DNA from 4 places in the Arthrobacter sp. 2762 genome. Region 3 is predicted to be linked to each of the others. Evidence: riboswitches for the same ligand, from Rfam matches in the RefSeq annotation. Region 3 holds a riboswitch; each other region holds the start of a gene.

Region 1 (4,864 bases), on a different contig from region 3:
CCACGGTGAGATTTCCGGCGTCGAGCAGTTCCGAGATGGCGCCTCCGGCGCGTTGTTGGCCTTCTTCCAGTGAGTCGTCCTCCACAACCACGTCGCCGGCGTCGAACACGTCACGGTCCAGGTGGAACGCCAGCGGAGCCAGCGCCGAGCGGATGGCGGCCGGAGCGGCGGCGGCACCCACACGGCCCTTGTTGCGCCGCACTCCGGCGTCGCTGCAGAAACCCAGCACGACGGCGGGACGCGAGGCACCAGGAGCGGCAGGGGAAGTAAGGGGTGCTACGGCCTGCCACCAGCGGCGATGCTCGTCGCCGTCGCCGTCAAAGCGGCCGGTCCATGGCGTGGGAAGGACGTCTACGGAGGGGTTGGTGCTGGTGTTTGGGGCCATGCTTTAAGCACACCCCACCTGCGTGCCAAAAAACAGCTGCAGCGTACTGCAGTGTCTGAGATGCCGGACTTCGCTACTTGACCCCCAACAACTCCTCCACAGTTCCGATGCCGAAGAACAGCAGGAAGGCAGCTGCCACTGCCCACATCAGGGGGTGGACTTCACGTGCACGGCCCTGGAAAGTGCGGATCAGGACGTAGGAGATGAAGCCTGCGCCGAGGCCGTTGGCAATGGAGTACGTGAAGGGCATGAGGGCGATCGTCAGGAACGCGGGGATGCCAACGCCCCAGTCCTGCCAGTCGATCTTGCCAACCTGGGACACCATCATGAAGCCCACCACCACAAGCGCAGGCGCCACGGCTTCGAACGGGACAAGGTTGATGAGCGGAGTAAAGAACATGGCCACCAGGAAGAGCAGGCCCGTGACAATGGAGGCGAGACCTGTGCGGGCACCTTCGCCAATGCCCGCGCCCGACTCGACGAAGATCTGGTTGGACGAAACGGAGGCGCCGCCACCGATGATTGCGCCCAGGGCGTCAACCTGCAGGACGCGGTCTACGTTGGGAATGTTGCCGTGCTCGTCCACGGTTCCGGCCTCGTTGGCCAGGCCCACCATGGTGCCCATGGCGTCGAAGAAGATGCTGAGGAGTATCACGAACGCCAGCAGCGCAGCAGCCACAAATCCGAGGTGTTCAAAGGCTCCAAAGGGGTTGGCTTTGCCGATCAGGGAGAGGTCCGGAGCGCCCCATTCGGAAAGTGTGGGGGCCACCAGGGACCAGCCGCGCGGGTTGACGTTTTTACCGTCGAAGCTGGGACCAATGTGCAGCGTGAATTCGAGGATGGCGGCCAGGGCGGTGGATACCACGATGCCGATCAGGATTGCGCCGCGGACCTTTCGCACCACCAACGCGATGGTCAGGACCAGGCCGACGGCGAACACCAACGTCGGCCAGCCCATCAGCTTGCCATCCACGCCAAGGCCGAGGGGGACAGTGGTGCCCGCGGCATCCGGGATGCGTCGGACAAAACCGGCGTTGACCAGTCCAATCAAGGCGATGAAGAGGCCAATGCCCACGACGATCGCCGTCTTGAGGGCTTCCGGGACGGCCCTGAAAACGGCCGTGCGGAATCCGGTGAGTACCAGGATGAGCATAGTGACACCCGAAAGCACCACCAGCCCCATCATGTCCGGCCATGTCAGCTCCGGGTGGGAGGCAACCGTCACGGCGACGAATGCGTTCACTCCCAGGCCCGTTGCCACGGCGAAGGGGTGCTTGGCCCAGGCGCCCATGAGGATGGTGAGGATGCCCGCCACGAAGGCAGTGGTTGCCGCTACGGCCGTGAAACCGAGCGACGCCCCGCTCGAGTCTGCCCCGGAGAGGATCAGCGGGTTCAGCACCACGATGTAGCTCATGGCGAAGAAGGTCGCGAAGCCGCCACGTATTTCGCGCGAGTATGTGGACCCACGCTCGGAGATCTTGAAGTAGCGGTCGATTGCAGAACCTTGTTTAAGCATGAAGGTCTCCGGGGATCGGGGGAGTTTGCTCTCAAATCCTATGCCCGCTGATGTGGGGCGTTGGGACGATTCGCCTAGTCTGTAAGGAAGCCAACACTAGGAGAAACCGCCCCATGCGTACCAGCCGCCCGCTTCTGGCCGCCGTCGTAGCCGCTCTCGCTTTCGCTTCCGCGTTGCTGCTGGGAGCCGCTCCGGCCTCCGCGCATGACGTCGCCGAATCAACAACTCCCGCCAACGGTGCCCGGGTGGCTGAAGTGCCGGCGTCGGTATCCATCACCTTCAACAACCGGCCACTGGCCATCGGTTCGGGCGTGACTGTCACCGCTGGGGGCGAAAACTGGGCAGATGGCGCAGTGGAAATCATCGACAACATGGCTGTCCAGAAGCTGCGTCCGGGCGCTCCAGCCGGGGAATACACGGTGGTGTGGCGCGTGGTCAGTTCAGACTCCCACCCGATCGAGGGAACCTTCAAGTTCACCGTTTCCGGGACAAGCACGACGACGACGGCGAGCGGCTCAGCAGGCGCCTCCCCCTCGGCTTCGGCGGCTGTTCCGACGGCGGGCACAGCAGCCCCCGGTACGGAAAATACTGAGCCGGCTCCGGCGGCTTCCCAACCCTTCCCCTGGAGCATCGTTGGCCTCGCTGTGGTGGCGATCGGTCTCGTGATCTTCCTCGCTGTTACAGCCCGGAGGAAGCTAGCGGCTCCCAACGACGCGGATGGCGAAAATTCCCCGGAATAGCAGGGTTTTCTACATACTTGCGAAGATCTCGAAACGGTCACTGCGACACGCCAAAAACGAACTGCTCGTTACGTAAATGTGACTTTGGGGTGATCTTCCCGTACGGTTGTACCTGTGCCTGTTCCACGTAACGGGCATTTCCGGGCTGATTGCCTAGCTCTGCCGCAGTCCGGAATCCGTTCGCAGACAAACCTACGGCAGAGACGGGGAACCCATTTTGGCCCGCTTTCAGAGCGCGCCTTGGGGTGAAGTCACGAAGCTTCCGCTGCACAGCGGGGGATAGTGGCCGGGTGACTCCCATCCGAATCCGACAGCTAACCTCGCAGGCATCGGGAGAGGCTCTTTCATGTCTTCACGCATTCTTCGCGGCCGTCGTAAGGCGGACAGCGTACGTCCTAATCCGTTCATCTCCATCTCCAAGGCTGTTGCCAGCAACGCATCCGGCGCAGGTCGCCAAGCCGCTGTCATCGCAGCAGCTTCAGGCCTCGTCCTGACGGGTTCCATCGCTGCCCACGCTGCAGAGACCCCCGTTCAGCGCGACTCCAGCCCTGCTACTGTCGCCGAGACCGTCTCCGAGGGTCCCACCAAGGTTGTTACGGCCGCATCCACGGCCACCATCAACTTCGAGCGCCCCGCGGTTGCTTCCGTAGCGGCTCCCGTTATTGAAAAGCCGGCTCCCGTTGCTCCGGCTCCGGTTGCCAAGGCCGCAACGGCTACCGTCCAGGCCGCTGCAACCACTACGGCTACCGTTCCGGTGGCAGCCGCGCCTGCTGCCGCAGCTCCGGCTGTTGGTGGCGTCAACGCCGCTATGGTCGCCTCGGCTTACGCCCAGATCGGCATCATGCAGGACTGCACCGCCATGGTGGAAAGGGCCCTCGGCTCCGCAGGCATCCCGGTTGGCGACCTCGCACCCATGCAGTTCCTGAACTACGGCAAGGTTGTCAGCGACCCCCAGCCCGGTGACATGATCGTCCAGTCCGGCCACGTAGCCATCTACATCGGCAACGGCCAGGCTATCAGCGGTGGCATCAACGGCAACCAGACGGGCATCCACCCGATCAGCTGGCTCACCGCAACCGGCCCCATCACGTACGTACGCGCTGGCGCCTAAGCTTCACGCTCCAACTCAAAGGCCGGTGCCTTCGAGGACTAATGTCTTCGGAGGTACCGGCCTTCTGAGTTAACTTTTGTTCGTTTTAGGAACAGGCTTCGGTTGGCTCAACCGTTTCCAAGCCAGGGTTCCAGGCAAGGGGTTCTAGGCAAGGGCGATGCCAGGCCCGGCCGGGAGGGCCACCTTGGATGAGATCGCTTGCCCCACTGCCTTGGCTTGACGTAGTACTTCCTTGGGCGTGGGTGTAATAAGTTCCCCAACGCCCACCAAGTGCATCCCGACGGCACGCATGGCTGCCACGAAGTTCTGGCCTATGGCGATTCCCAGGTCGGCAAGCATACGGCGTAGCTGGCTCTGGGCGCAGCGGGTCACCACGATGTGATCTGCCAGGAGAACTCCGCTGGCCGTATGCACGGCCCATTGCCGTGGGGTGGATTCAAGGGGGCCATAGACGCTTAGCCCAGCCCTCAGACTGGCCGTGTTCAGGCTTGCGACGGGTCCGTATCCAAGCTGCGAGGACGAGTCGCCACCCAGGAAGTCCAGACGAACAGCGCGTGTGGTGGTGCGGACATCCAGGTGATGGCTGGCTGCGTAGTTGCGCAAATGGCGCAGGATCTCGTTGCGTTCCTGCATTGCCGCGGGGTCGGCTGCGTCGCAGCGCTGGAGCATTCCCGTGTGGACCGCTGGTCCGGTGGTCGACAAAGTACCAAAGCCATCCAGCACGATGGAACCTATGCCATAGCGGCTGAGCTCGCTGGCAACAGCCAAGCCGGACAGGCCGGTGCCGATCACCACGGTGGTAGTCCGTTCCGTGACGGAATCAGGAGTGAGTGACACTGCTTGGGTTCCTCCTTGACGTGTGTGCCTTTCGGCAGCGCGTGGGATCGCGTCCGAGTTCCCCAAGCGGCCGCAAATAAATGGCCGGATTGTGTCCTGGGACACTTTTGCCGGCCATTCGGTGACTCGAACACTACCGAACTTTTTCTGCCATGGATAGCCTCCGCGACAGCGTGTTTTGGATGTTCATCCGCAGCGCAACACGGAGGGCGGTGAGCATGCCGAAAACCGAGCCCGGACCGTTATCCACATAGCCCACAGTCGCCTTGATTCGG
Region 2 (4,864 bases), on a different contig from region 3:
TCTGGAGACTAGGCTGGCCGGGCAAGCACAATAGTAAGTTTGCTTAGGAAGGGCGACCATGACCAGCTATGACCCTGAGGACGATCCCCGGACCTTCGGCGCCTCTGGCGCAGCCGAGCGGGACGACACGGCCGGCGACACCGCTGGCGACCCGGACGATATCCACACAGATCCGGACATGCGCCAGGACGAAGACGACGATCCTGCAGCGTCCGCCAACCCCGATCCCCTGGACGGCAACGTCACGGGACTCGAACCCGGGGGCGGCGTACCCCCAGGCGAAACCCCACCGGCGGAGGGCAGCATGAGCAGCGACCAGGGGCACGAAGAGTAGCTCGTCGCCAAGCCGCTGTTACGTTGTTGGGCAACAACGTAACAGCGGTCCAACAACGTAACAGCGGCTCAACAACGTAGAACCACACGTGAGGAGCAACCAAGGCTACGGCAGCTTCAGGATCTCCCCGAGGTCGTAATCAGCCGGCTCCTCCAGTTGCGAGTAGGTGCAGCTCCCCGGAGTCCGGTCCGGCCGCCACCGACGAAACTGGGTGGTGTGCCGGAACCGGTCGCCTTCCATGTAGTCATAGGCAACCTCGATGACGAGCTCCGGCCGGAGGGGAACAAAGGAGAAATCCTTGCCGGCGCTCCACCTGCTCTGCGCGCCCGGCATTCGGGAACCGCTAACTGCCGCATCTCCTTGATCGGCCCACTGGCCCCAAGGATGTTCGCTGAATTCCGTCTGGTACGGCTCAAGTTCGGCCACCAGGCTTTCGCGCTTGGCCATGGGAAATGAAGCCACCACCCCCACGTGCTGCAGCTGACCGGCGTCGTTATACAGCCCAAGTAGCATCGACCCGACAACCTTTCCCGTTTTGTGCCAGCGGAATCCAGCCACCACGCAGTCCGCGGTCCGTTCATGCTTGGTCTTGAACATGACCCGCTTATTCGGCTGGTACGTCCCCCCGAGCGGTTTGGAAAGTACGCCGTCGAGCCCGGCACCTTCCAGCTGCACGAACCACTCCTGTGCTTGATCGAGTTCCGTCACCGCCGGCGTTACGTAGACGGGCGCCTCAGCCTTGGCCAGCGCCTTCTCCAAGGCGGCTCGACGCTCGGAAAACGGCTTGTCCATGAGGTTCTCGTCTCCCAGCGCGAGGATGTCGAATCCGATGAAGGAGGACGGGGTGCTCTCGGCAAGCATCCGCACACGGCTATCGGCAGGATGGATGCGCTGCTGAAGGCCCTCGAAGTCGAGCCTGTTGTCAGCTATGAGGACGATCTCGCCGTCGATCACGCATTTGTCCGGAAGATTCTTCTGGAGTGCTTCCACCAGTTCAGGGAAATACCGTGTCATGGGACGTTCGTTGCGGCTGCCCAGGATGATCTCATCCCCGTCTTTGAAAACGATGGTCCTGAACCCGTCCCACTTGGGCTCAAAGTGGCCCACATCAGGGATTGAAGGAACGGACTTGGCAAGCATGGGCGAAATGGGCGGCATCACTGGGAGGTCCATACGACTATGTTCTACCTGCCGCATGCGGCGGAAGCTAGTCTTGGGCCATGGATATCTTGGCCGTTCTGGTGGCGGTACTGGCAGCACCTGCCCTCATTGCTGCCCTTTGGTTCTGGGTCTCCCGCCAGAACAGCAAGGGGAAAGTCCGGCGCGGCGCCACGGGTGGGATGCTGGGTGTGGCGGACGAAATTTTTCGACCCGAGACCCATTACGCACACCAAGTCCAAAGGATCCAGCACGAGCTGCCAGCCCCGGCTCCGGCCCCGGAGCCTAAGTCCTAACGGACCTTCGCGCTGGAAGGCGTCCCGCCCGTTACATTAATGTGACTTTACTATGGCGCTCATGTACGGTCTAAGAGCGACCCGTATCTCCGCTGGGCCGCTTCCGGGTTGACGCCGAGCTCTGCCGCAAACCGGGATCCGCCAGACTCGCGGCAGAGACGGGGGACCCAGAGTTCCCGGGCCTGATTTTTCTTAGGCCCTTGGGGTGAAGCCGCCATGTGCGGCCGGACGGCCTCGTCCGAACCCGACAGCTAACCTCGCAGGCGTTGAGAGGCAACCACCATGAACCCCCACCCATGGATCAGCCGCGCCGCGCCCAAATTGCGCGCGAGCGTACCCAGCCAACCGGACGCCGTCGGGCCCAACCCAGCGGATCCTCCAACAGCACGCCAGAAGCGGAAGCAGGTTTAACAGGCACGACGCCGGAAACCACCACCGCTCCTGCTCCCGCCCCTGCGGCACCCACCACGCGCGCAGCCGCTCGCGCGGCAGAGCGTGAACGGGCAGCCCAGGCAGTTATTTCTGCTGAGACAGCTCCCGCCGAAACTGCTCCAGCAAAAACAGAACCGGCGGACTCTGCTCCGGCGGATTCTGCTGCGGTATATTCTGCTCCCCTGGAGCCGGCAACTGCTGCGATTCCAACTGTTCCGGGGCGCGAACCGGTCGCTCCCGAACCGGCTACGAATCCAGAGCCCGCTACCGCTGCTATGCCGATCGTTCAGGCACCCACGCCCGCCGCGCACGAACCGGAACCCGCCACTGCTGCGATCCCGATCGTTCAGGCGAAGAGCCATGCCCAGCTCGCAGCGGCCGCGACCGCCGCCGCTGGTCTCGCAAGCCGGAAAGCCCTTCGCGCCCAAGAATCCGAGAGCGGCACAGCCGATAAGGCGGCTGCCGAAACCTCAGCGAGCGGCGCCACTACCTTCGGAGCTTCATCCTTGGGTGGGTCGTCACTGGGTGGGTCGTCCTTCAGCCACGAACCACACTCCGTCCTCACCAAGGCCGCCTCGGTCAAAACAATGAGCCAGCGCATGGCAGTTGTCGCTGGAGCATTGGGCTTGGTATTGACCGTTGGCACCATGAGCCAGGCCTTCGAGCTTCCCTTCTTCGGGAAGGAAACACCGACCCAGGAAGCCAGTGACGCAAAGACAGGTGGCGACAGCAGGCAGTCAACTTCGGCCGCTCCTGCGCCCAGCTCGTCCTACTCCACTGCCTCTGCTTCGTCGGCCACCAGCGAGGCCGGACGGCCGGCAACTGTTGCAACGCAGTCGTCAGAAGAGGCACCCGCTCAGGGATCGGCGTCGTCCATTCCTACTCCGCAGGTTTCACTCGCGGATCCTGTTTGGGTCCCTTCAGCAGTCCCGTCGGCTGTTGTTCCTGTGCCGGGCGTGACAACTCCTGTACCGACCCAGCCTGCCCCGAGCCCGGTTCCGTCGGACACGGTTACCACCCCACCTGCCACGACGACGCCGACGCCCACCGTCACTCCGGCGCCTAGTCCAACACAGACTCCGGCGCCAAAGCCAAAGCCGACCGGGAGCCCCAGCACCACGCCGTCCAATGGTTCAGCACTGGACCTGGACGGCATACTCGACGGCGCGACAGGGATCTTGAAGTGAGCACGCAACTTCCCAGGACCAGCAAGCACGTCGGATGGCACGGCCGGTACTGCAGCAGCAGCCGCCCTGCCACCTTCCGTCATCGGATGGGCCGCTGGAGCTGCCAGCGGTTGCGTCGAGCCTAAGGAATCACGGCAACAAGAAATCACTGCAACGAGATGAGGCAGGCACCTACCCGGGTGCCTGCCTCTTTTGTTCCGTGTGTCGCTTGTTCCTGGTATCGATCGGTTCTACCCAAGCAGCCACGCCACCATAACCAACGCCCCGACGCAAAGCACGGTTGTGCAGAGGATGACGTCCCTGGCCATTGTCATTCCGCGTCCGTAGGGAGAAGCGAAAAGGAAGACATTCTGGGCGGTCGGAAGTGCGGCCATGATGACGCTGGCCAAGAGGTGTTGACCCTCCAACCCGAACACAAAGCGCCCCAGCACCCAGACCACCGCGGGCATGCCCGCCACCTTCAAAGTGGTTGCCACCACGGTCTCCACGCGGCCATCGCCCTTTTGAAGAGGGGCCTTGCCTGCCAGCGACATGCCAAAAGCCAGCAGAACCATGGGGACGGCCGCGCCGGCCAGCATATCAATGGGTTTCTGGACGAGCTCCGGCGCATCCCACGCCGTCAGAGCCATCACCGCCCCCAGCCCCGAGGCGATAATCATGGGATTGGAGAAGGGCTGCAACAGCATCCGTTTCCACGAGATTTTTGTGCCACCTGCGACGCCCAGGACGCTGAGGTAGAAGGGCGCCATGATCAGGAGTTGAACCAGCAGGACTGGAGCAACGTGCTGCGCCGTGCCCACTGCATACAACGAGACAGGAATGCCAATGTTGTTTGCGTTGGCATAACTGCTGGCCATGGCACCAACCGCCGTTTCCGCGACTGGCCGCCGGAAGAACACGAAGCTCAGCAAGCAATAGAGAAGGCCTATGACGGCTGCTGACAGGAGCGCAAGAGGGGCGTCGACCCCAAGTGCTGCGCGGATATCGCTTTCACCTACCACCGTGAACAGCAGCGCAGGATTGGTGATGTAGAAGGCCGTCCGAGTCAGCGCGCTTTGGACATCAGGGGCCAGCACTTTGTAGCGGGTGGCGAAATAACCCACCGCGATGACCGAAGCGACGATGAGGATTCCCGAGACAACGCCGCCCACCTTGCTCCTAAGAATTGTTGAGAAACCGCTTTCTCAGCGTAGGGGACGCCTGAGTGACTGTCCACTTCAGCGCTGCCGTTCCGCAACCTGCGTTCCACAACACGCATTCCATGGCACCAGGCGAGTCAGCGGCACGGCACGCGCTAGATCCGGGGCCGCGAGGCCCACCGCTGGGCCTTCAGTGCAGCATGCAGCTCAAGCCGGATCCCACCGCTCAACGGATCAGCTCCGATGAGTTGGCGGATCCGGGCGAGTCGGTTGTAGATGCTGCTTCTGTGCAGGTGAAGTTTCGCCGCCACATCCTGC
Region 3 (4,864 bases):
GCTGAAGTGGCGTCCACCAAGACGAGCGAACCGGCGTCGGCGCCCTCGACGCGCTTCACGGGGGCTGCAACACCAGTTGAGGTCTCGTTCTGCGGCCAGGCATAGACGTCAACGCCAGCCTCCGCTTGGGAGACCGGCCGCGTGCCGGGCTCGGACTTGATGATGGAGGATGCATCCAGGAACGGGGCTTTGTCGGTGGCCGCGGCAAACTTGGAACCGAACTCACCGAAGGAAAGGTGCTGGGCCTTTTTCTCAACCAGGCCAAAAGCCGCTACATCCCAGAAAGCAGTGGAACCGCCGACGCCGAGGACAACTTCGTAGCCCTCAGGTGCACGGAAGAACTGGCTGAGCCCTTCGCGGACCGAACCCACCAGGTTCTTGACCGGCGCCTGACGGTGGGACGTGCCGAGAATGGTGGTCGATGCGGCAGACAGGGCCTGGACCTGTTCCGGGCGGACCTTGGACGGTCCCGCGCCGAAGCGTCCGTCCTTGGGCAGCAGGTCGGCGGGAATAGTGATGCTGTTGTCGCTCACGTATGGCTCCAATGGGTATCGGTTAGAGAGGGGGAGGTGGGCAGGTGGCATCGGCTGCCCCTTCGACTCCCTCATTCTGCCTGACCGGACCCACCGTCAGGAATCTGCGGTTGTCATAGTCCGCCACGTGGAATGACGGACCACCACAGGCATTGCGGCCCAGGGAAAAATTATCCAGAGTAATTCCAAATAAGCTAGGCTGGGGTTGACGTTCCTGAGGTGTCGGTTGCACACCGTCCACCTTGGCTGGGACGCGGTACGGTGGAGATTACGCAAGAAATGCGTTCGAGGAGAGCTGAGCTGGATGACGGATCTGATCGATACCACTGAGATGTATCTTCGGACCATTTTGGAGCTTGAAGAAGAGAACATCGTGGCTCTTCGCGCACGCATTGCGGAGCGTCTGCGGCACTCGGGTCCCACGGTTTCCCAGACCATTGGACGCATGGAACGCGACGGCCTGGTGATTGTGTCCAACGACCGCCACCTGGAACTGACCGAAGTCGGGCGCAAGCGGGCCACCGAAGTCATGCGGAAGCACCGTCTTGCCGAAAGACTCCTGGCGGACGTCATTGGTCTGGACTGGGCGTACGTTCATGACGAAGCATGTCGCTGGGAGCATGTCATGAGCGAACGGGTGGAACGGCGGCTCTATGAGTTGTTGGAACACCCCACCGAGTCACCGTATGGCAACCCCATCCCGGGTTTGGAAGCGCTTGGCGGCCTCGCCAACCAGCCCCTTGCCCGGCTGGACGTCAACCTGCTGCATGCGATGGACGGGTATGCTGCCGATTCGCGCGTAGTGGTCAGCCGCCTTGCTGAGCCCATCCAGGTTGAGCCCGAGCTCCTCACCCAGCTCGACGAAGGCGGAATTCGTCCTGGCGCAACTGTCTCCTTGGAACGGGTGGGGGAGTACATCTCTGTCCGCGTTCCCGGCATTGAAGGAGCACTGGAGCTGCCTCCCGAGGTAGCTGCGCACGTCTTCGTCGCCGTCAGCTGACTCTGACTTTCCCTCCGACCGCGGGGAGTGTCGGATCTCACTTTGAGCTGGTTGCCGCGCGTGTGACCTGCGGATTTCGGCGACTGATGATATGGGGCCACCCACAACACGGTCGTCTGGAAAGATAACGAATTTATTACTGCGGGCTTTAATCACCTATAGTTATCTACTAGCGCCGATACCAAAGCGTTACCTGATCTGGAGCCGAGCTCTGCCAGCAGATCAGGTGTGTCATCAACTACTGGCAGAGGCGGGGGAACCACAAGCGGCTGCCTAAAGAAGCAGCCTTGGGGTGAAGTCCGCAGCAGAAGTGCCTACTAACGCAAGTCCTTCCGGGGATACCTGTGTGCCGTTTGCGCTTCGTGCGGACCGGGTCTTTGAACTCTCTGACCCGAATCCGACAGCTAACTTCGCAGGCTTTCCAGAGAGGAACAGAGTTTGACATCGCAGAACGTCAGGGGCCGCCGCCGCGCGTCCGGCCCCGCTGCTGAGCTGCGGCCAGCCCGCGCCGCAATGGAGATCCGGCCACGCGACACCCCGCGTCAGGTGCGCCGCCGTAAGAGCCCGTTGCGCCAGGTAGCCGACTTCGCCGCAGCCAGTGGTGTCGGGCAGAAGGCCGGTGTCGCGCTTGCCGCCACCGGACTTGCCCTGACTGTAGGCCTGCCTGCCACAAGCCCCGTCATGGCCACGTCCGAGTCCGGCCAGGCCGAGGCGGCCCTCTCCGTGCCCGGTGGCAGCCAACCGGAAGTTTCTGCAGCAGCCTCTGCCAAAATCGATTTCAGTCGCGCAGCCGTCGCTACCGCCGCTGATCCTGACGGCAAGCTCAAGCAGTTGCTGAGCGCCCAGTCAGCGGGGAGCATCCAGCGCGCCTCCTCACTTGGCACCTTGGGAAGTCCGCTGGACAAGCTGGTCACGGCATCGCCGTTTGGCTACCGTGTCAGCCCCCTTACCGGCGGCACCGGCGACTTCCACCGTGGCCAGGACTTCGTGGCCCAGTGCGGAACCGCCGTTCACGCCGCAGCCGCAGGCAAGGTCACATTCGCCGGGTGGCATGAGTACGGCGGAGGCAACCGCGTCGTGATTGATCACGGCAACGGCCTCGAGACCACGTACAACCACCTGTCGTCCTTCAACGTCAAGGTGGGGCAGACTGTCAGCCGCGGCGATACCGTCGCGCTGAGTGGCACCACAGGAGCATCTACCGGCTGCCACCTCCACTTCGAGGTCCAGGTCAACGGCGAAGTCGTAGATCCCATGGGCTGGCTCTGAGCCAGTTGATGGTTGTCTATCGCATTCATGACACGCCCCGTGACCTGAATGTGACATTCACGAACATCTGTTGTACCGTCTAAAGCGCATCGGCTTTTTAGGGGGCCGATGCACTTGAGTGGATTGCCTAGCTCTGCCACCACTCGAGGTCCGTTCGCAAAAATCGTCTGGCAGGGGCGGGGGAACCAATTTTGGTCTTCGAGTCAGAAGACCTTGGGGTTAAGTCGCAAAAGCTTCCTTGAAGCCGCGCGGCCGGATGACTCCCATCCGAATCCGACAGCTCACCTCGCAGGCATTGGGAGAGGCTACCTTCGTGTCATCACGCACTACCCCTGCGCGCCATCGCGCCGAATTGGTTCGCACGAACCCGTTGAACACCCTTTCCAAGGCTGTCTCAACCAATGCAGGCACCGTAGGCCGCCAAGCCGCCGTTCTGGCCGCAGCCTCGGGGCTCGTTCTCAGCGTTGGACTCCCGGCCCAGGCCGCTGACACCGACGTTTCCAAGTCGGAATCCTCCAGCACCCAGCAGTTGGTCGCCACCGCAGTTGTTACCGCGGAGCCCACCGCAACCGTTTCCTTCGAGAGCCCCGTTGTGGCTACAAAGGAAGCTCCCAAGGTTCAGCGGGCCTCCCAGCGCACGGCAACCGAAGACCAAGCGAACGGCACCCTCGCTGCCCTGTCCTCCAAGGCCAAGGATGCCGCTTCCAGCGCGGCAGCCTCAGGACTTGCAGCAATTGCCTACACCGGCATCGGCCACCCCTACGTTTGGGGCGGCACTTCCCCCAACGGCTGGGACTGCTCCGGATTTACCCAGTGGGTTTACGCCCAGGCCGGCATCAGCATCCCCCGCGTCAATGCCTGGACGGTCATGACCCCCACCAGCACCCCTGCCCCTGGCGACCTCGTCGTGCAGAACGGTGGAGCCCACGTGGGCATCTACGTCGGTAACGGCATGATGATCAGCGCTTTGAACCCCAGCCAGGGCACGCTCCTGCACTCCGCGGCCTCCACCGGCACGTCCTCGTTCTACACCCTCCGCTAGAAAATCCCATTCGGGGTAAGCCAGCATGCCCCCCAAGTGCTGGCAGCCCATAACCCGCGTGCGACCCCACCGTGCGCGGATACGAAAAGAGAGTAATCATGACCAGTGCAAACAAGGTTGCACGGCATAGAGCTGAGGCCCCCAAGACCAGCTCACTTGCCGTCATTGCCAAGGCTGTCAGCGACAACGCCGGTGGCGTTGGCCGTCAGGCAGCAGTGATCGCAGCTGCATCGGGCCTTGTCCTGACCAGCGGCGTTGCTGCAAATGCTGCGGACACCAACGTCCAGCGCGAATCTACGTCTGCGTCCACCCTTGACGTGCAGTCGGTTGCCCAGGTGACCATTGCTGCCGATTCCAGCGTCGCCATCTCCTACGAGCGCCCTGTGGTCAAGACTGTGGAAGCCCCGGCTCCCGTCGTCGAGAAGGCACCTGCCAAGGAAGCTCCGGCTGCCGGCGGCACCGCTACTTTGGCGGTCAACACTGATGCGTCCGCGGCCAAGGCGCCTGCTGCATCCAGCGGCCTCGGGGCGGCTATCGCTGCAGCGGCCTACGCACAGCTCGGCGTCACGCAGGACTGCACCATGCTGGTGACCAACTCGCTGGCCGCCGTCGGTATTCACTTCCACGATTGGCCGGCCGGCTACCTCTCCCTCGGCCGCACGGTCAGTGCAGCTGAAGCCCAGCCCGGCGACCTCGCCTACTATGCCAACGGTGGCTACGGCGGAATGGCACACATCGCTGTTTACGTCGGCAACGGCATGGCAGTCCACGGTGGATGGAACGGATCCACCACGGCACTGTTCAGCGTGAACGTTGGCTCCGGCCCCGTTTTCATCCGCGTCAACGGCTGATCAAGTACTCCACGGAACACCCCGCAGGCTCAGGCCGGCGGGGTGTTCTGCTTTAACCACGGGGTGTCCCGCACATGAACTTTCGCCAACACCACAGGCGAAACGGCGGAAAAATTCGTTGATATGGCATATAAGTGCTTACCCTTGTGTTGTCGATCCACAGCCCGTA
Region 4 (4,864 bases), on a different contig from region 3:
GACCGGACTGGGCGATCCGTTCGACAAAGTTCCGGAACTGTCCCGACGAGCCCGGGGCATCCCGGTGTGGGCTGCCCTCCGACAGTTGGGCCGGTCCGGAGTCATTGCCATGGTGGACAGGCTTGCAGCAAACGCCCGCGCGTTGGCGGAGGGACTCGCCGCAATCCCGGGCGTCGAGATCCTGAACGACGTCGTTTTCACGCAGGTATCGGTCGCCTTCGGCAGCGATGACCGCACACGCCGCGTCACCCAGCGGCTCATGGCCGAAGGGATCGTGTGGATGTCGGGTTCCTCATGGCGAGGACGTGACATCCTCCGGATTTCGGTGAGCAACTGGTCCACGGACGCAGGTGACGTCGCTGCCTCCATCGCAGCCGTTAGAGGCGCGGCAGAGGCCGAACCGGAAGCATAGAGGCCGTCTTGGTTACAAAGCCGAGCGTGCCTTTTCCAGGTATGCCATCAGCCCGGCCAACTGCTCAGCGCTCCAAGCCAGGCCTGCGCTAATGGCTTGCCTGTTTTCCTGCCAGGCTGCCCGGGCGGTGGCCTCGGCCGAGAAAACCATCGGCGGCCTGTGACCGTGAAACGTGGGACAGCACGTTAAAGGCGAAAACCGCCCCGGTTCCCGCCGTCAGCTGCAGTAATCACTGCTGCGACGGCGGAAAACGGGGCGGCAATCAGGCCCTGCAGGTTTGAGCCCGCTGGGGTGGGCTCAAACCTGCCTATTGAGTTGGCTTAGTACCAGTTGTTGGCCAGGTGGAAGGCGAGGGCTGCCGAGGGGGAGCCGTAGCGTTCCTTGATGTAGTTCAGGCCCCACTTGATCTGGGTTTGGTAGTTGGTCTCCCAGTCAGCGCCGGCAGTTGCCATCTTGGAAGCCGGCAGGGACTGCACGATTCCGTAGGCACCACTGGACGCGTTAGTCGCCGTGGTCCGCCAGTTGGATTCCTTCTCCCACAGGGTGTTCAGGGCAGTCATTTCACCCGGACCCCAGCCGTAGTTGGCGAGGATGCTGGCGGCGTATGCCTTGGCAGCAGCGGGATCGTCCACGGCCTTGGGAGCCGCGGCAGCGGCCGCGGCTGCAGCGGCGGCGGCATCGGCAGCCTGCTTGGCGGCTGCATCAGCGGCAGCCTTCTCGGCGGCCTGTGCGGCAGCTGCCTGGTCGGCGGCGGCTTTCTCGGCCGCAGCCTTCTCGGCAGCTGCTTGTGCGGCGGCAGCTTGGTCTGCGGCAGCCCTGTCGGCTGCGCCCTTCTTGGCAGCGGCATCCAAAGAAGCAGAGATTTCCGCTGATTTGTTGCTGATCTGGGCGGTAGCCTGCGTCTCGGACGCCTGGCTCGTTTCGGGGAGATTGAATGCGGCGTTTGCGGCCTGGCCGAGCGATGCGACGCCCAATGCTGCGGCAACGACTCCTGCAACAACGGACATTCGTTGCCCGGTTTTGCCACGGCGTGCAGCGTTCTTCAGAACGGCTTGCGACTTCGTCAGGGGAGCATTGTGTTCGTCACGGTGACGCGCGGAAGGGCGCGTCTGATCGTTGAATTCAGACATGTGTGATTACCTCTCAGCGCCTGCGGAGTTAGCTGTCGGGTTCGGATGAGGTCATCCGGCCGCGCGCGTAGCTGCGGCTTCACCCCAAGGGCAAGGAAAGTACTGTGCCCGGAGACTCTGGGTCCCCCGTCTCTGCCTCGAATGAGAACGGAACTCCGGGAAGTGGCAGAGCTCGGCGCATCCCGGGTGTGGGCCAGTTAGGGGCGACCCACCCTTTCGAAGGTACAGGAGGTTTCGGCTTAAGTCACATTTGGGTAACAGAGATCACGTTCACGGCGCGTCATGTTGCCTGATTCGTTATATGCGTTCTTTCGAAGCTGTGGGGAAGCGAAGAGCGAATTCCGTGCGTCCCGGCTGGGACGTTACTTCCACACTTCCGCCATGCGCCTCGACGATGGATTCGACGATTGACAAGCCCAATCCGGAGGTTCCTTCCGAGCCTGATCTCGCCGCGTCAGCCCGGGCGAAACGCGAGAAAATACGGCCTTGGAACCCAGGAGGAATACCAGGTCCGTTGTCAGTGACCGTAACCACCGCGCAACCGTCCGCGGAAAGCGTGACGCCTGTGACCACCGTGGTACCTGGATCGGTGTGCTTGCGGGCGTTGGACAGCAGATTGGCCAACACCTGATGCAGCTGGGTTGCGTCCCCGCGCACCGTAATGGGCTCGTCAGGGAGTTGGAGCTTCCAGATGTGGTCCGGTGCCATCACCTTTTCGTCGCTGACGGTCTCAATCACCAGCTGCGTCAGGTCCACATCCGTGACCTTCAACGGCTGGCCTTCGTCCAGGCGCGCCAACAGCAACAGGTCCTCCACAAGCGTGGTCATGCGTTCCGACTGGCTCTGGACCCGTGCCAGCGACTTCCTGCCGTCATCCGTGAAGTTCTCCGTCATACGAAGCAGCTCGGTGTATCCGCGGATGGCGGTCAGCGGCGTCCGAAGTTCGTGGGAGGCATCGGCAACGAACTGCCGGACCTTGGTTTCGCTCTCCTGACGGGCTTCCAGGGCCCTGGAAACGTTGTTCAGCATTTGGTTCAAAGCGTGGCCAACGCTGCCCACTTCTGTTCCAGGATGGGAGGCCGACGGCGGTACGCGCACCGCGAGTGCCACCTCACCGGCGTCGAGGGGAAGGCGCGATACTTTGGTTGCAACCTCCGAGAGTTGCTCCAGCGGCCGCATGGTCCTGCGAATGATGACAGTGCCGGCGAGGCCGATCAGCACCAGTCCGCCAAGGGAAACAAACACCATGGTCCATACCAGCGAGGCCTCCGCGTTTTGCTTATCAGCCAACGGCAAGCCCGTCACAATGACGTCGCCGTAGGTGGTCTCAACAGCCACCAGCCGGTAGTCGCCGTTGGACAATGAACGGTCCACAGGCCGGTTGTCGCGGGGGAGTGAGAGCAGGACCTGCTTGTCTTCCGCCGAGAGTGCGACGCGACGGCCGTTTGCATTTAACAGTCCCGAGTTAATGACGGTGGAACCATCGATCCTCGCGTTGAGGGTCCCGGCGCCTTGGCCGCGGGCCTCCAGCGGATCCGGCCGACCACTTGAGGGAAAGTTCGACGGCGGCCTGCCGAAGTCATTCGCGCGGCTTGACGCCTGCTCCAACTGCTTGTCGAGTTGTTTGTTGAAGTACATGTCCATGGAGGCGTAGCTAACCACTCCAACTGCGCCGCAAATGGCAACCAGCAACGCCATCGCCACCAGGACCAACCGCGTGCGCAGATGCCAGGTGGAGGGATTGAGCCAGTTCCGCTGGGTCTTGCGGGTTACTCCTGAAGGGGTGGACAAGATTCAGTCCGCAGGCTTGATGACGTAGCCGGCGCCACGGATGGTGTGGATCATTGGCGGGTGGTTGGCTTCGATTTTCTTGCGCAGGTAGGAAATGTACAGTTCCACGATGTTGGCCTGCCCGCCGAAGTCATAGTCCCAGACGCGGTCCAGGATCTGTGCCTTGCTGACCACGCGCTTGGGGTTCTCCATGAGGTAACGAAGCAGCTCAAACTGCGTTGCCGTGAGCTGGATGTTCTCGCCGGCGCGCGAAACTTCCCGGGTGTCCACGTTCAGGGCGAGATCGCCGACCACCAGTTCCGCCGTATCCATGGCCGCAACGCCCGAACGTTGGACAAGCCTGTGCAGGCGCAGGAGGACCTCCTCCATGCTGAAGGGCTTGGTGACGTAGTCGTCCCCGCCGGCAGCAAGGCCTACGATGCGGTCCTGGACAGCGTCTTTGGCCGTGAGGAACAGCGCGGGCACTTCCGGAGCGAAGGTACGGATCCGGTTGAGGACCTCGACGCCGTCGAATCCTGGAAGCATCACGTCCAGCACCAGCACGTCAGGGCGGAAGTCCTTGGCAAGCTTCACGGCTTCTGGTCCGTCGGCTGCTACCGCGACGGACCAGCCTGCCATGCGAAGGCCCATGCTCATGAGCTCGGAGAGGCTGGGTTCGTCGTCCACCACCAAAGCGCGGATAGGGGATCCGTCCGGATGGGAAAGCTGGGGAAGGTTGTTCGTCATGGAGTGCGGGGATGCCATGTGACAACTCTCCATTCTGCTGGTTTGCCGAAGCTTTGCCGGTCCTGTGAGGACGCTGTGAGGACAACACTAGCCACGTGGGAGTTCGGTGGCAGGTGTCGCAGGAGTGTGGCGTCCATACTGGTCGGTTCTACAGCGTGTAGCAGATTTCGAGGGAAAAATTCGAGCTTGGAGGGGCTTGCGATTGGACAGCAAGTGTTTCAGATCTTGAGATTCCGTCCTTTTGCGCCTGATGGGAATCAGGAAGGGCATCATGCACTATCTGCCGAAGAAAATTCACCATAAGCCGAATATTTCTCATCGCGACCGAATGAAATGACGTTCATTTTCCATGGTGAAAGAATTGTGATCTGCAGCACAATAGACCCTCTTGTCTCAAAATGTGGACGGTTTGGCGGTTTGTTACTTGCGTGTTGCCATTGTTACGTTGCACACTTCCAATGTGAACAAGAACTCAACAGCACCTGCAGCCGCAGCAATCTGGTCCAGCACACCCGCTGGCGACGAGACCCGCTGTTGTCGAATGCAAGCCTAACTTTCCACCCCAAAGAAGTTTCAGGCATTCGCCCCCTAGCCCAGCGTTGGGCGCCCTTCCCCAAACTCATTGCGGGGACAACCAGCATTCGAAGCCGCGATGACGGCTATTCACTTTTGAGGTAATCACTCCATGTCAGTTGCATCCGGTTACGTCCATATCTCCGTCCGAAACGCCAACAAGGCCGCTTCAAACGCAGGGCTCCGCCCCGGCTTCGGCAACCGCCCCGGGTACGCCCCCGCCACTCAGGGC

What was found. Region 3 has a riboswitch for cyclic di-AMP ahead of ABIE18_RS15980 (M23 family metallopeptidase). Riboswitches for the same ligand answer to the same signal wherever they lie in the genome.
Region 1: linked by a shared signal. The riboswitch ahead of ABIE18_RS02815 (NlpC/P60 family protein) and the one ahead of ABIE18_RS15980 (M23 family metallopeptidase) in region 3 are both predicted to bind cyclic di-AMP.
Region 2: linked by a shared signal. The riboswitch ahead of ABIE18_RS11780 (hypothetical protein) and the one ahead of ABIE18_RS15980 (M23 family metallopeptidase) in region 3 are both predicted to bind cyclic di-AMP.
Region 4: linked by a shared signal. The riboswitch ahead of ABIE18_RS00450 (aggregation-promoting factor C-terminal-like domain-containing protein) and the one ahead of ABIE18_RS15980 (M23 family metallopeptidase) in region 3 are both predicted to bind cyclic di-AMP.

The regions. Positions count from the first base shown of each region.
Region 1 covers NZ_JBEPSI010000001.1:570,732-575,595, reverse strand. Annotated here, with positions in the region: gene hutG (formimidoylglutamase) at 1-385, opposite strand, end outside; gene ABIE18_RS02825 (NCS2 family permease) at 459-1,901, opposite strand; gene ABIE18_RS02820 (copper resistance CopC family protein) at 2,015-2,641, shown strand; cyclic di-AMP (ydaO/yuaA leader) riboswitch at 2,816-2,984, shown strand; gene ABIE18_RS02815 (NlpC/P60 family protein) at 2,988-3,752, shown strand; gene ABIE18_RS02810 (FAD-binding protein) at 3,897-4,589, opposite strand.
Region 2 covers NZ_JBEPSI010000005.1:272,220-277,083, reverse strand. Annotated here, with positions in the region: gene ABIE18_RS11795 (DUF6480 family protein) at 59-334, shown strand; gene ABIE18_RS11790 (ATP-dependent DNA ligase) at 440-1,507, opposite strand; gene ABIE18_RS11785 (hypothetical protein) at 1,555-1,788, shown strand; cyclic di-AMP (ydaO/yuaA leader) riboswitch at 1,918-2,068, shown strand; gene ABIE18_RS11780 (hypothetical protein) at 2,085-3,407, shown strand; gene ABIE18_RS11775 (AEC family transporter) at 3,638-4,558, opposite strand; gene ABIE18_RS11770 (PucR family transcriptional regulator) at 4,702-4,864, opposite strand, start outside.
Region 3 covers NZ_JBEPSI010000008.1:180,930-185,793, reverse strand. Annotated here, with positions in the region: gene serC (phosphoserine transaminase) at 1-533, opposite strand, end outside; gene ABIE18_RS15985 (iron-dependent transcriptional repressor DtxR) at 838-1,533, shown strand; cyclic di-AMP (ydaO/yuaA leader) riboswitch at 1,736-1,965, shown strand; gene ABIE18_RS15980 (M23 family metallopeptidase) at 1,972-2,802, shown strand; cyclic di-AMP (ydaO/yuaA leader) riboswitch at 2,948-3,111, shown strand; gene ABIE18_RS15975 (C40 family peptidase) at 3,116-3,844, shown strand; gene ABIE18_RS15970 (NlpC/P60 family protein) at 3,943-4,695, shown strand.
Region 4 covers NZ_JBEPSI010000001.1:100,081-104,944, reverse strand. Annotated here, with positions in the region: gene ABIE18_RS00460 (pyridoxal phosphate-dependent decarboxylase family protein) at 1-412, shown strand, start outside; gene ABIE18_RS00455 (hypothetical protein) at 425-562, opposite strand; gene ABIE18_RS00450 (aggregation-promoting factor C-terminal-like domain-containing protein) at 733-1,542, opposite strand; cyclic di-AMP (ydaO/yuaA leader) riboswitch at 1,548-1,705, opposite strand; gene ABIE18_RS00445 (sensor histidine kinase) at 1,840-3,333, opposite strand; gene ABIE18_RS00440 (response regulator transcription factor) at 3,337-4,077, opposite strand; gene ABIE18_RS00435 (winged helix-turn-helix domain-containing protein) at 4,745-4,864, shown strand, end outside.